3 regions of the Thermopolyspora flexuosa genome follow, and region 3 is predicted to be linked to each of the others. Evidence: riboswitches for the same ligand, from Rfam matches in the RefSeq annotation. Region 3 holds a riboswitch; each other region holds the start of a gene.
What was found. Region 3 has a riboswitch for cyclic di-AMP ahead of FHX40_RS25650 (hypothetical protein). Riboswitches for the same ligand answer to the same signal wherever they lie in the genome.
Positions count from the first base shown of each region.

Region 1: another riboswitch for cyclic di-AMP. It lies ahead of FHX40_RS20850 (CHAP domain-containing protein); the one in region 3 lies ahead of FHX40_RS25650 (hypothetical protein).
Region 2: another riboswitch for cyclic di-AMP. It lies ahead of FHX40_RS21055 (C40 family peptidase); the one in region 3 lies ahead of FHX40_RS25650 (hypothetical protein).

Region 1 is NZ_VFPQ01000001.1:4,860,016-4,864,926, forward strand. It holds gene FHX40_RS20835 (DEAD/DEAH box helicase) at 1-550, opposite strand, end outside; gene FHX40_RS20840 (DUF1349 domain-containing protein) at 771-1,370, opposite strand; gene FHX40_RS20845 (TIGR00725 family protein) at 1,907-2,380, shown strand; gene FHX40_RS20850 (CHAP domain-containing protein) at 2,643-3,356, opposite strand; cyclic di-AMP (ydaO/yuaA leader) riboswitch at 3,369-3,518, opposite strand; gene FHX40_RS20855 (DUF2235 domain-containing protein) at 3,870-4,911, shown strand, end outside.
Region 2 is NZ_VFPQ01000001.1:4,909,175-4,914,085, forward strand. It holds partial or broken gene FHX40_RS21050 (amino-acid N-acetyltransferase) at 1-523, opposite strand, end outside; cyclic di-AMP (ydaO/yuaA leader) riboswitch at 823-997, shown strand; gene FHX40_RS21055 (C40 family peptidase) at 1,001-1,972, shown strand; gene FHX40_RS21060 (helix-turn-helix domain-containing protein) at 2,179-2,427, opposite strand; gene lysX (bifunctional lysylphosphatidylglycerol synthetase/lysine--tRNA ligase LysX) at 2,648-4,144, opposite strand; gene FHX40_RS21070 (type III pantothenate kinase) at 4,304-4,911, opposite strand, start outside.
Region 3 is NZ_VFPQ01000001.1:816,206-821,116, forward strand. It holds gene FHX40_RS03585 (HAMP domain-containing sensor histidine kinase) at 1-535, shown strand, start outside; cyclic di-AMP (ydaO/yuaA leader) riboswitch at 1,136-1,316, shown strand; gene FHX40_RS25650 (hypothetical protein) at 1,717-2,457, shown strand; tRNA gene FHX40_RS03595 (tRNA-Lys) at 2,588-2,660, shown strand; gene FHX40_RS03600 (ArsB/NhaD family transporter) at 2,853-4,139, opposite strand; gene FHX40_RS03605 (CBS domain-containing protein) at 4,368-4,826, opposite strand.

The DNA of each region.
Region 1 (4,911 bases), 4.0 Mb from region 3:
TGTACCGGTGGAACGTCACCGGCTCCTGGCCTCGACCGTATCCCTGCCGAAGGAACTTCTCGAGCTCCAAGACCTGGCTGTTCGCCAGTGCGTTCATCGGATAGACAATGATCGCCTTAACACCGGGGCGGTAGGTGCCTTCATCCTTGCGGCGAAGCACCCAGTCCACGATCGGGACGATGTAACTCAGGCTCTTCCCTGAGCCGGTACCGGTGGTGAGCACATAGCTCACCCCGGTCCTCGCGATCTCCACGGCTTCGCGCTGGTGCCGGTGCAGCTGGAGATCCTTTTCCTCTCCTCCCTCGCCCTTGCCGAGACGGAAGATCTTCTCGCACTCCGGGTGCAGCAAGCCTTTCCGCACCAGGTCGGGTATCGACCCGCCGGGAGCGTAATTCGGGTTGAGCGCCAGGTAGGGATCGGGCCACTGCTCACCGGCACTCAGCCGGTTCTCCACGTGTTCCCTGATCCTGCGGTTCCGGATCTCCGTGAAACCCAGAGTGAATGCCGCGTAGTCGGCAATCAGCTGCTCGTGGACCTGAAAGACATCCATTTCTGTCCGCATCCGCGCCGTCTCTACCTGCCGTGGAGCACGGTATCCCGTAGCCGCCTCGGTTAGGGATACGAACCTGCATCATTGCCCCGCTCCGATCCCGCACATGTCCGGTATGTACCGGTGTGCGGGCATGGACGGTCCCTTACCTGGGCTGCGGTTAGTGCTGAGGTGCGGCGACCATACGCAGCCTCGTGGCGTCTACCTACTGCGCTTGACGTCACTCGCCGCTGCGGATGTCCGAGGGCAGCTTCGGCGAGTAGGTGATCTCGCCGAAGCGGACGGTGCAGCCGGAGCCGGTGGGTGACTGGGCGAGGAAGCCGACCTCGGGCTCGCCGTCGAGGGCGAAGTAGCGGATCAGGTGCCAGAAGTCCGAGCCGACGGCCGCGTGGAAGGCGTACGCGGGGCCGAGCCGCGAGATGCGGAGGCGGACGTCGCCGCCGTCCACGGGGATCGAGTTGCAGTCGTCGGAGACGCCGCGGGTCACGACGGAGACGATGGTGGGACGGCCCTGCGGGGAGAGCTCGAGGCAGAGCTTCGCCCACCGGTCCTCGTCCGCGTACAGCAGCAGCACGCCCGCGTCGTAGGTGGCGGTGAGGTCCGCGGTGATCCGGGCGCTGAGGGTGAAGTCGCCGTCGAGGCGGCCGAGGAGGGCGGGCGCGTTCGCGTAGCGGCCCGGGCCGCCGGGGTCGGTGAACAGGTCGGTGCGAGGGCCGGCGGACAGGACGAGCGCGTCGTCGCCCTCGATCCGCCAGGCGGCGGGCTCGTTCAGCCGCCGCAACGGGGCCGGGAAGGCGGGCAGGACTGCGGGCTCGATCATCCAGATCAGCGTAACCACGCGGGGACGACCGCCAAGACGGTCGCCGGGAAACCTTTGATACACCCGGCAGCCGCGGAGGCACGACCCGGTCCCGGTCGCCGGTGGCAGCCCCGGCCCAACGGCTCCGACCAGCGGAAACGTGAGCGGCAACGGCGTGCGTCGGTCCAATGCCCGCGCCCCTCGCCGACTGCTCGTGCTGAAAGAAACGTGCAACGCCGGTCATCGAGACGGGCCACGACGACGGCGTTGTCCGCCGGATCGCCGGTCCCCGGGGCCGCGGATACGGCCACGGCTCGTGAGATCGTCGGCTGACACCCCGGCCGGGCACAGGGATGGCGTGGACAGCATCCGGCGGCCGCGTCCGCAAGCCCGGCATGGCACCGGACATCTCATCACGGACACGGCCACCCGGATCGGCCCGGCCGCCGACGCGGCAGGCCGCATCGCCGCGCCGTACCCTCGCCTGCGGAGCACGTGCGGGACGGCCATGATTGCCTGCCGGAAGGTGCCGAGCAGCGCGATGGAGGAGGGGTGGCGTGGCGATCCAGGTGGCGGTGTGCGGGCCGCGTGACTGTACGCCGGAGGAGCGGCGGAACGCCTACGAGCTGGGGCGGCTGCTCGCCGGGCGCGGCGCCGTGGTGGTGTGCGGCGGCTACACCGGCGTGATGGAGGCGGTGGCGCAGGGCGCGCACGAGGCGGGCGGCACGGTGGTGGGCGTGCTGTCCCGCGCCGACCGGGAGGGCGCGAACCCGTACCTCACCGTCGCCATCCCCACCGGGGCCGGCGAGGCCCGGAACGCGATCATCGTGAACTCGGCCGACGCGGTGATCGCCGTCGGCGGGTCGTGGGGCACGCTGTCCGAGCTCGCCCTGGCGATGCGGCGCGGCCGCGTCCCCGTGGTCCAGCTCGGCGGCTGGCGCGTGTACGACGAGCACGGCGAGGTCGTCCCCGGCATCCGGTACGCCACGGGCCCGGCGCACGCCCTCGAACTCACCGGCCTGTGGCCATGAGAGGGGTCAGGCGAGCCGCCGCGGGTACGCCCCGGGCGTCCGGCCGAGGTGCCGCCGGAACGCGAGGATACGCCCCTGCGTGCCGGTGAAGCCCGCCCGGGCGCTCGGGCCGGCCGACCGAGTCCTCGGCCTCCTGGGAGCGCGCCGCCGGGCCGGACGGGCCCGCCGTACCGCCGCCGGACGGGAACGGAAAGAAGGAGCATCCAGGCCACGCTGCCCTGATCGGCCTGGATGCTCCGGCTCGTGGGGTACGGCCCGGCGGTCAGGATGCGTAGGGCGGGTAGCCGTAGCCCACGACCTGCCACTTGGGGCGCACCCGGCGTTCGACTTTACCGTTTCCGGTGTTGCCCTCGATCGTGGTGATGGTGCCGTCGCCGTTGTCACGTTCCACGAGGCCGACGTGGTCGATCTTCTCGATGTCGTCGGAGCCGGACCAGTCGAAGAAGACGACCGCGCCCGGGGTGGCGGCGTCGGTGCCCCAGTGGCCGTTGGCCCGGAACCACTTGGCGTAGGTCACGGTGTAGGCGTCCCAGCCCATGATCGGGCGGATGCCGGCCTGCTCGCCGACCCAGGAGACGAACATGGCGCACCAGGGGGCGTTCTTGTAGCCCTGGAGCGTGCCGCCGTCGCGGGCGAGGGTCTCCAGCGCGCGCGGGGAGTTCATGTACCACTCGTGGAACTCGGTGCCGCCGCCGTACGCGTTCTCGGTGACGCCGATCTTGCTCGCCGCGATCCGCAGCACGTCCTGGGCGGTGACCTTCGGCAGGTCCTTGGCGATCCGCTGCAGCGGGGTGAGCCTCGCGTCGTCCGTCTCGGGCGCGCGGCCGTCGTGCTGTGCCGTACCGCTTCCGGAGTCGGTGGCCGCGGCGAGACCGGGGGTCGCGGGGAGAAGCGCGCCTGCGGCGATCAGGGTGCAGGCGATGGCGTGGGAAAGGTTCGCGCCGTTACGCGCCCAGGAGGGACGAAACATGGACATCGGGGGCTTTACTCCTTCTTCCATGCCGCCTACCGGGTTAGCTGACGGGTTCGGGCCTGGAAGTTGGCCCTACGGCGCACGCCGGGAGACGCGCGCCGATTCACCCCGGGGAGAGGTGGGTCCCCGGCTCCGCGAGGGTCGCGGACTCGGCGGCCGCGCCCGCGGCATGCGAGCATGCCGACGGGACGACGGACAGGTTGTAAAGGGCGGGCCCGGGCCGGCCGGATCACCGAGCCGTTTGCCTTGCGCAGAAAGGTAAACGATTCGGACAAACCCCGCAAACAGGTCGCAAGAAGGATCTTCCGGACGCTCGATAACGATGGCGTTTCGGGCCGGAAATTTTACCTTTGCCCAGGTCAGCCGCCCGCCCCGGCGGCGCCGCCGTACCGTCCGGCCCGGCGCCGCAACCCCGCGCCACTATCGCCCGATTGGTCCGGGAGTTTTCCCGTTGACCACGAAGGGTAGCGTAGCAACTGCTATCAGTAGCCAATCCGGCTCGGGGGACTTGGGATCATGCGTCAGCTCATCGTGTGCTGCGACGGCACCTGGAACACGGCGGAGGACCGGACCATCACCAACGTGCGACGGCTGTACAACGCCCTCGCCGAGAAGGACGAGAACGACAATCCACAGCTCGCCTACTACCAACCCGGTGTCGGGACCGTCCGCAACCGGCTGCTCGGCGGCGCCACCGGGTTCGGCCTGTCCCGGAACGTGATGGACGCCTACCTGTGGCTCACCACCCGGTACGAGCCCGGCGACCGCATCGCCCTGTTCGGCTTCAGCCGCGGCGCCTACACCGCCCGCAGCCTCGCCGGCATGATCTCCGCTTGCGGCCTCATCGACACCTCGAAGATGCCGGAGCACACGATCTGGCCGCAGATCAAGCGGCTCTACCGCGAGGGGTACCGGCGGCGGGACCGGCGCGACCCCGGGTGGCGCGACGGGTTCACCTTCCGCTGGGACCCGGACGACGCGGAGAACATCCCCGTGCACTTCATCGGCGTCTGGGAGACCGTCGGCGCCCTCGGCGTGCCCGACCACCTCGGCCTGCTCAACCTGCTCGACCGGCCGCAGCGCTTCCACGACCTGCGGCTCAACCCGCACATCCGGTACGGCCGGCACGCGCTCGCCATGGACGAGCGGCGCGAGCCGTACCAGCCGGCGCTGTGGACCGGGCCGTTCGGGCCGAACCAGGACGTGCAGCAGGTGTGGTTCCCCGGCAGCCACATGGACGTGGGCGGCGGCCACCCCGAGCGCGGGCTCAGCGACGGCGCGCTGCGCTGGATGATCGACGAGGCCCGGGAGACGATCCGGCTCGGCTTCCACAAGGCCACCGTCGAGGAGCAGATCGAGCCCGACCCGTTCGACGTCATGCACGACGACGAGCTCGGCGCCATCGGCGTGCTCGACCAGGTGGTGGACCCGATGCTCAGGCCGGTGCGGGAGATCCTGCTGCGCCCGCGGCCGCGCGCGGTGCCGCGCATCGACCCGCAGCGGCCCACCCGGGAGCTGCACGAGTCGGTCTACGAGCGGCACCAGAAGCCGCCCATCA
Region 2 (4,911 bases), 4.1 Mb from region 3:
GCAGCATCCTCGTGTTGCCGAGCGTGTTGGGTTTGACGTGCTCCAGATCAAGGAACTCGGCCACCCCCTCGTCATAGGAGGCGAGCAGCTCCGCGTACACCTCGGGGGAGACCGGGGTCCCTTGAATCGGGACGAAACCGTGCCTGGCGAAGAAGCCCACCTCGAAGGTCAGGCAGAAGACACGGCGAAGTCCCAACTCCCGTGCGGTGTCGAGGAGGGCGCCGACGATGCGGTGGCCGATGCCGCGGCCGCGGTATTCCGGGTCCACGGCGACCGTGCGTATCTCCGCGAGGTCCTCCCAGAGCACGTGGAGCGCTCCGCACCCGACAACGACACCGCGGTGCTCCGCCACCCAGAACTCCTGCACGTCCTCATAGAGGGTGACGGTCGCCTTCTTGAGCAGCCGCGGTCCCACACCCGAGTACATGTCGACGAGCCGCCGGATCCCCCGCACATCCGGAGTGCGGGCACGTCGGACGACGATCTCGCTCTCCGGCGGGGTGAACTCCGCGACCTGCTCCATGACAGGTCAGAGTATCCTGCCGGAGCCCTGCCGTATCCGTTGGTCCGTTATCCCCGGACGATTCCGTGATGTGATCACATTTGCGGCCGGTCCGGAACCGCCCGGACGATCCGTTCCGCACCGGCTCCGACGTGCCGCTTCTCCGCTCCGGTACGGCACGGCGCCCCGCGGATCGGCGGGATATGCGGCCGTGACCGGACCGTGATTGAGAGGTTGTCGAATCACAACGAAATCGTGGTTTCGGTTGAGGGCCACCGGGGCGTGCATTAATGTCCAGCTTCGATGTCGGCCGTGTGCCCACGGCCGATCCGCCGAATCCCCACCGCCCCCGCACCGGCACGGGGAACCGGGGACCCATACCCTCGTGGGGGTGAATCCGAGGACTCCCGCCGGAGCGACCGGCACGGGGTCCGGTAGGGCTGCTCCCGGCCCGAACCCGTCAGCTAACCCGGTAGGCGGCCACCGAGAGGAGCTTGCTTGCTGCTGCGCACGTTCCTGGTCGGCGTCCTCGTCGCCGCACTGACGCTGGGTACCACCGCGTCGGCCTCGGCCGACCCCGAGCCCAGCCTCAACCGGCTCACCAAGCAGCTCGAGTCCCTCTACGAGGAGATCGAGAAGCTGACCGAGCAGTACAACGGCGAGCGCGAGCGGCTGAAGAAGGCCAAGCGGACGGCGGACGAGGCTCAGCGCGTGCTCCGCGAGAACGAGGACGAGCTCGCCGTCCGGCGCGAGCGCGCCAACCTGCTCACCCAGGGCGCGTACATGATGGGCGGCTTCGGCTCGGTGCTCGGCGCGGTCGGCAGCGCCGACCCCGACGCCTACCTCGACGGCGCGGCGACCGGGTACGCGCTGCAGATGGAGCGCGGCGCCGAGGTGAACCGGCTCAGCAAGCTGCTCGCGGACGCCGAGCGGGCCAAGAAGGAGGCCCAGCGGCAGCAGGCCGAGGTCGCCAAGATCGTCAAGAGCCTCGACGCGCGCCGCGAGAAGATCACCAAGCTGATCGCCCGTACCGAGAGCAGCATCTACCGCGAGGCGAACGAGCAGCTCAAGGCCGCCGCGGGCAGGCCGCGGCGGATGAACATCCCGATCGTCGGGAACGGCAAGGCCGCCCAGGCCGCGCGGTGGGCGATGACCCAGCAGCTCAAGCCGTACGTGTGGGGGGCCGCGGGCCCGAACGCCTACGACTGCTCCGGCCTGGTGATGTGGGCGTACGCGAAGGTGGGCATCCGCCTGCCGCACTACACCGGCACCCAGTGGACCGCCGGCCGCCACATCCCCAAGAGCGAGCTGCGCCCCGGCGATCTGGTGTTCTTCTACAGCGACCTGCACCACGTCGGCATCTACATCGGCGGCGGCCTCATGGTGCACGCCCCGCGGACCGGTGACGTGGTGCGCGTGGCCTCGATCAACAACCGGCCCTTCGCGGGGGCCGTCCGCATCGCCGACTGACGCGCCCGGCGGCCTCGGCCGACGGACGGGCGTGCGGCGGTACACGCCGCCTGCCGCCGGCACCCCGGTGCGGTTCCCGCCCTGCCGCCCCGGCACCGCGGAGTCCGGCTTCGGCCGCTGACGAACGAAGCCCGGGCGGCCACCACACGGTCGGTGGGGCACGTCCGGGTCCGGTCCGTCGAGTTCGGGCGCGTCCGGATGGCGGATCAGATGAGTCGCCTGCGGGCCGCCCAGGCGACCGCCTCGATGGCGGTGGCGACGCCGATGCGGTCGCAGATGCCGCGCAGCCGACGCCGCACGGTGCGCCCGCTCACGTCGAGCCGCCGCCCGACCCGGTCGACCGTGACGCCCTTGGCGAGCTCGGACAGCAGGAGCAGGTCCTCCTCGGTGAGCGTGACGCCCTCCGTGGCGACGACGCGATCGCCCCGTTGGGTAACCACATCGGAAACCGCCATCGGGAAACCTCCCTCACGACGAACTCGGCGATGTCGCTTTGTCTTGGCCCGCTCCGTGTCGAACGCTAAACGCATCGATCAAGGTCGTCAAGCGCTGTGCGGTGGTTCTGTGGAGAACCCCACAAACACGTCACCGAGGGGCATGATCGATTTTTACGATCACACCCCTCGGCGCCGAATTTGAGATTTCACGAAAACGGACGAAATATATCGTCCGGATTCACTGGATGGGCTTGACCAGCGGGAACAGGATCGTCTCCCGGATGTTCCTCCCGGTGAACGCCATGATCATCCGGTCGATGCCCACGCCCACGCCGCCGGTCGGCGGCATGCCGTACTCCAATGCCCGGAGGAAATCCTCGTCGAGCTGCATCGCCTCCGGATCCCCGCCCGCCGCGAGCAGCGACTGCTCGGTGAGCCGGCGCCGCTGCTCGATCGGATCGATGAGCTCCGAATACGCGGTGGCGAGCTCGGTGCCGAAACCGATGAGGTCCCATTTCTCGGTGAGCCGGGGGTCCTCCCGGTGCTGCCGGGTGAGCGGCGAGGTCTCGACGGGGTAGTCCATCACGAAGGTGGGCTGGATCAGCGTGTGCTCGACGAGCGCCTCGAACAGCTCCTGCACGAGCTTGCCCGGCCCCCACTTGGGGTCCCACGGCACCTCGCGCTTGTCCGCGAACCGCCGCAGCGTCTCCAGCGGCGTGTCCGGCGTGATCTCCTCGCCGAGCGCCTCCGAGACCGAGCCGTACAGGGTGATCCGCGGCCACTCCTCCAGCCCGAGGTCGTACTCCTTGCCCTCGTGCACCACGACCGTCGTGCCCAGCGCGGCCACCACGGCCCGCTGGTACATGCGCTGGGTGAGCCGCGCCATGTCGTGGTAGTCGAGGTACGTGCCGTACGCCTCGAGCATGGTGAACTCGGGGTTGTGCGTCGCGTCGGCGCCCTCGTTGCGGAAGTTCCGGTTGATCTCGAAGACCTTCTCGATGCCGCCGACCACGAGCCGCTTGAGGTAGAGCTCGATCGCGATGCGCAGATAGAGCTCCATGTCGTAGGCGTTGATGTGGGTCTTGAACGGCCGTGCCGCGGCGCCGCCGTGGATCGGCTGCAGCATCGGCGTCTCGACCTCGAGGTAGCCCTCCTCGTGCCAGAAGTCGCGCACCGCCCGCACGGTCTCGCTGCGCAGGTACGCCATGCGGCGCGCCTCGTCGTTCACGATCAGGTCGACGTAGCGCATGCGCACCCGGGCCTCGGGGTCGGTGAGACCCTTGTGCTTGTCCGGCAGCGGCCGCAGGCACTTGGAGGTCAGCGCCCACCGGTCCACCATGACCGACAGCTCACCGCGCCGCGACGTGACCACCTCGCCCTCGACGCCCACGTGGTCGCCGAGGTCGATGTCCCGCTTCCACCGGGCCAGCGCCTCCTCGCCGACGCGGTCGAGCGAGAGCATGATCTGCATCGCGGCCGTGCCGTCGCGAATCGTCGCGAAGCACAGCTTGCCGCTCGTCCGCAGCAGCATGACCCGGCCGGTGACCCCGACACGCTCGCCCGTCGCGGTGTCCGGCGCCAGCCCCTGGTGTTTCTCCCGCACCTCGGCGATGGTCGCGGTCCGCGGGAAGTTCACCGGGTAGGGGTCGATGCCCTCCTTGCGGAGGCGCTCCAGCTTCTCCCGGCGTACCCGGATCTGCTCGGGAAGCGAGGTCGTCGTCACATCTTCGGTCACAGGGTTAAGGGTAGCGAGGGCGCACACGTGATCTGGACCGAGGAGAACCGGGGGCACCCTCGCCCGCGCCCCCGATCACCCGCTCCGGACCGACGGCGCCGCCGCGGTGGGGCTCCTCCGGCCGATCCGGTACGGCCGGCACGCGCGGCGCGGGCCGGGTCACTGGGAGACGTTCTTCTGGTAGATGAGCCGCAGCCCGATGAGGGTGAGCCAGGGCTCGTGGATGTCGATCGACCCGGCCTCCCCGACGACGAGCGGGGCGAGGCTGCCGGTGGCGACGACGGTGACCTCCTCGGGGTTGGGGGAGAGCTCGGCGGCCATGCGCTCCACGATGCCGTCGACGAGCCCGGCGAAGCCGTACACGATGCCCGACTGCAGCGCCTCCACCGCGTTCTTGGCGATCACCGAGCGGGGGCGGACCAGCTCCACCTTGTGCAGCTGGGCACCGGCCGAGGCGAGCGCGTCCACGGAGATCTCGATGCCGGGCGCGGTCACCGCGCCCACGTACTCGCCCTTGGCGGAGACCGCGTCGAACGAGGTCGCGGTGCCGAAGTCGACCACCACGCACGGCCCGCGGTACAGGGTGTAGGCGGCGAGCGCGTTCACCACCCGGTCGGCGCCCACCTCCTTGGGGTTGTCCATGCGGACCGGCACCCCGGTGCGCACCCCGGGCTCGACCACGACCGTGGGCACGTCGCCGTAGTACCGGCGGGACATCTCCCGCATCTCGTTGAGCACCGACGGCACGGTCGAGCAGATCGCGATGC
Region 3 (4,911 bases):
GCTGAGCGCGCTCGTCTCCGACGTGGTGGAGCTCGCCCGCGACGAGGAGCCGTCGGTGCTGCTCGAGGACGTGCGGCTCGACGAGATCGTGGAGCGCGCGGCGGCCCGCGCCCGGGCGTACTGGCCGCGGGTGCACTTCCACGTGGACGTCGAGCCCGCCGTGGTGCGCGGCGTGCCCGACCGGCTCACCCGGGCGGTGGCGAACCTGCTCGACAACGCGGGCAAGTACAGCCCGGCGGGCGGCGTCGTCGAGGTACGGCTGCGCGGCGGCGAGCTGACCGTGCGCGACCACGGGCCGGGCATCGCCGAGGAGGACCTGCCGTACGTGTTCGACCGGTTCTACCGGGCGCCGAGCGCGCGCTCGATGCCGGGCTCCGGGCTCGGCCTCGCCATCGTGCGGCAGGTGGTGGAGGGCCACGGCGGCACGGTCGCGGCGGGGAACGCGCCGGGCGGCGGCACGGTCGTGCGCATGCGGCTGCCGCTGCAGCAGGCCCCGTCGCGGCCGTCGCGGGCCCGGCAGCCGGTGCGGGCCTGACCGGCGCGGCGTGCCGTACTCGGCGGGTAACGCCCGGCCTGGGGCTCTCTCGACCTGACCTGGCAGGTCATCGGCGGATGTATGCGATAGTTCCACCTGGCCATGACGCACTCATGACGTGCGTCTCGATAGTGTTGAGGCAGGTCATGGGACCTGGGGCGCAACCGGCGCACCACAGGACTTCTTTCCGATAGGGACGTGGAGGGGGGAACCACGTCCGGAGCGGGACCCGTGGCGCTTTGGGGGAGGCGCCGAAACGGGCCGCGTGAGTCGGGGCCGGGCAGCAGGGGGAACTGCCCGGCCCCGACGTATGTCCGGAAACGGTGGCCGGGGGGACAGGGGGACGCCCGTGGGAGGTCCGTCCGCCCGGCCCTCCGGCCTTTACCGCCCGTCGACGCCGTCGCCACCCGTCCGGGCCGCTCGGAACGCCGCCCGGGAAGGCGGTTCGGGGTCGTTCGACCGCCGCCACCCGGCCCCGCGCGGGTCTCCCAGGGGTAGATCTTTTTGGGTGTTTTGGGTGGTTATCTTGGCATTTGGGTGACTTAGGCACTAGTGTCTTGTTCCGTTATCCGATGGAGACCTGGCCTCCGCCAGGAGGCCGGCCATCCGACGCCGAATCCCACGGGCGCCCAGCGCCCCGGGAGCCGGGGACCCAGTCGCGCGGGCGGCGCAGTGCAGGCCGTACCCGCGAGGGGTGAATCCAGCGGCGCGTGGCGCGCTGGTAGGGCACTCCTAGCCCGAACCCGTCAGCTAACCCGGTAGGCGAGATAGGAGAGGAGAACCAGGTGGAGAACCCCGACTCCACGGCCTCGCCCCGCCGGCGGGCGCCGTCCCATGACCAGGGCGACGGCCGCGACAGCACGCGGCGGCCACGCACCCGAAGCACAGGCTGACCGCCCTCTGCTTCGCCCGAGGCCGATCGGATGACCTCCATCTCGGCCCTCGGCCCCAGGTAACGGCCCCGGCGGACATCCGCGCCGTCACCTGCACATCCTCGCACAACCCCGCCGCGTCGTGGTGCGGCGTGTCTCATATCGCTTTCGCTGCGGGCGCCACCACGTTCCGTCTTCCGGCCGGCGTCCTCCGGCCGCAGGCGCCCCGTCCACGTGCCTTGTGCTCTGCCCTAGAGGTGCCGAGGTCGACGTGGAAGTCCTGTCCCCTCACGGAAGACCTCCCGTTCGATGAAGTTCCCCTTTGGCCTGAACAAGAACGATGTCAAGACGAAGTACGCCCCCCTCGCCGCCGGCCTCGTCGGCATCACCATGGCGGGCCTGACCATCGCGGGCGTCACCGACGACGCGAACGGCACCGCCGCGAAGGCCAAGACCGTCGCCGCCGACGTCCAGCCGCTCGCGATGACCGCGGGTGCGCGCGCCGCCGAGGGCCTCGCCGCCGCCGCGGCCGAGGCGAAGCAGAAGGACGAGGCGAAGAAGCGGGCCGCCGAGGCGCAGCGCAAGGCCGAGGCGAGAAAGGCGGCGGCGGCGAAGAAGAAGGCGGCACAGGCCGAGCGGCGGCTGCTCGTCGGCACGACCAAGGCCTCCTACTTCTGGGACGACGGCTCCGGCCGCCAGGGCGACACCGGTATGCCCGCCTCCGGCAAGCCCATGCAGAAGGGCCTGTTCGCCTCCCCGAGCTGGCCGCTCGGCACCGAGGGCTACGTGATCTACAAGGGCAGGAAGGCGAAGTTCTTCATCGGCGACCGCGGCCCCGGCGTGCCCTCCAACCACGGCGTCATGCTCGACATCGACGGCAAGACCTTCGCCGAGCTCACCGGCGGCACCTGGGACCCGAACACGCTCACCGTGCGCGGCAACGGCGGCCTCGGCCACATCCACGTGACGTACGTCATCACCAAGTGGGGCAACGGCCCCGGCCGCCCCGGCAAGCCGGTCCCGTTCTCCACCGGCGCCTGGCGGGAGTGATCCGGCCCTCCCGACGCCGCCGCGACGCCCGGGCACGCCCGCGACGACCTCGCCGGCCGGATGCCCGGGCCGGTATCCGATTCCGATGTGCGCAGACGCCTCGGGACTGCTATGGTTACGAACGTCGCTCGCGCCGCTAGCTCAACTGGCAGAGCAGCTGACTCTTAATCAGCGGGTTCGGGGTTCGAGTCCCTGGCGGCGCACCCGAAGACGCGATCTGGGCACCGTCCACCGGCGGTGCCCAGATCGCGTTTGGCGCTCATGTCTCCGGCCGGTCCGGTTCGCCTCCCTGCGGACGCCGGAGGGAGGTCCGACCCGCGGGCGGAAGGCGTGCTCCCGCCCGCGGAACGGCGCTCGTCACCGGCGGTCGCTCCGGGCGCCCACCCGCGGCCCGCTCACGTGAAGTAGCGCAGCCACACGTACACCCACGCCATCACCATGCTGAGCACGGTGACGAGCGCGCCGTACTTGGTGAACTCCCAGAAGCTGATGCGGTGGCCGGTGCGCGCCGCGATGCCGATGGCGACGACGTTCGCGCTCGCCGCGACCGCCGTGCCGTTGCCGCCGAAGTCGGCGCCGAGGGCGAACGCCCACCACAGCGCCTGCCCGATCTCCGGGGCCGGGGCCTCGGCGACCAGCCCTTCGACGATCGGGGCCATCGTGGCGACGTAGGGGATGTTGTCGAAGAAGGCGCCGAGCACGCCCGAGCCGAACAGCAGCGTGGTCGCCGACAGGAAGGGCGCGTCACCGAGCAGGTTCACCGCCCAGGTGCCGATCGTCTCGATCACGCCCGTGTGCACGAGCCCCGCGACCATCACGAACAGGCCCATGAAGAACACGAGCGTCGGCCACTCGACCTCCTCCATCGTCTCCGCCACGTCGGCCTTGGCCACCAGCATCATCACGCCGGCGCCGACGAGCGCGACGATCGACGGGGCGACGTGCAGGACCGAGTGGAGTGCGAAGCCCGCGATCACGCCGGCGAGGACGATCAGGCAGCGGGCGAGCAGCCTGGGATCGGTGATCGCCCGCCTCTCCTGCAGCGCCATCACCTCGGCCACGTGCTCGGGGTTGTACCGGAAGCTCCGGGCGAACAGCACGCGGGTGAGCAGCACGAAGACCGCGAAGATGATGACCACGATCGGGGTCATGTGCACGAGGAAGTCGTTGAACGTCAGCCCCCCGCGGCTTCCGATGATGATGTTCGGCGGGTCGCCGATGAGCGTCGCCGCGCCGCCGATGTTGGAGGCGAGAACCTCGGCGATGAGGTACGGCTGAGCCGGGATCTGCAGGCGGTTGCACACGACTACCGTGACCGGCGCGACCAGCATGATCGTGGTCACGTTGTCGAGCACGGGGGACGCGACCGCGGTGATGATCATCAACATCACCATCAGCCGGTACGGCCGGCCCTGGGAGCGTTTCGCCGCCCAGATGGCCAGGTAGTCGAAGACGCCCGTCCGCTTGATGATCCCGACGATGATCATCATGCCGAAGAGCAGGAAGATGACGTTCCAGTCGATGCCCTCGTGCTCGGAGTAGAACACCTCCTCTCCGGGGATCAGCCCGAGGACGGCCATCAGCCCCGCGGCGATGAGAACGGTCTTGACCTTGTCCGCTTTCTCGGTGGCGATGAAGAAGAACGCCACGCAGAAGATGGTGAGGGCGAGGAATGCGGTCATGCACCAGGCCTCGGCGGTGCGGCTCCATGGAGGATGGCGGTCGGGTCGGTGTGGTGGGCGGGGCCACCGAACTCAGCGCGCGGCCGCCCCGGTGATCGAGGCACGCGGTGTTCTGCGCAGGCCGAACCAAGGCACACGAAGATCGCCTCCGATCCAGTGACGTGAAATGAGAAGCGAGAAACGAAACGATCAGGGCTCCGGGGAGCGGAGGGGACGCCCACCCGGAGGTCAGTCGCCGAGGCCCGACAGGACCAGGTGGGTGAGCAGCCGTTCCAGGGTGATCACGCCGATCAGCGAGTCGCCGGCGTCGACGACCCCGACCAGCGGCCGTTGGGAACGTGCCATCAGCGCGGCGACCTCGAGCAGGGTGGCGTCGGCGGGCACGGTCACCGGCCGCTCCACCTGCCGTGGCATACAGTCCTCGAGGGTCAGGTCACCGAGCTCGTGCCAGAACCGGTCCGCGTGGGCCTCGTCGACCGCCCGTGCGAGCTGCGGGTCCTCCTGGTAGGCTCCGGGAATTCCCATCCGGAGCACCTGGGTGCCGGGAAGCACCTTCCGGGGCCTGCCCTCGTCGTCGACGAGGATGAGGCCGGGCAGTCTCCCCAGCGCCATCACCCGGATGGCCTTCACGACCGGGTCGCGGGCCGTTACCGTCGGCAGGCTTACGGCGATATCGCTGGCTTGCATGAATCCTTTCCGGTGGCGGGGCAAGCGGGTCGTTTCCGATACGGTCACGGCACCTCCCCGCGGCTCGGTGACGACAGGGCTAATC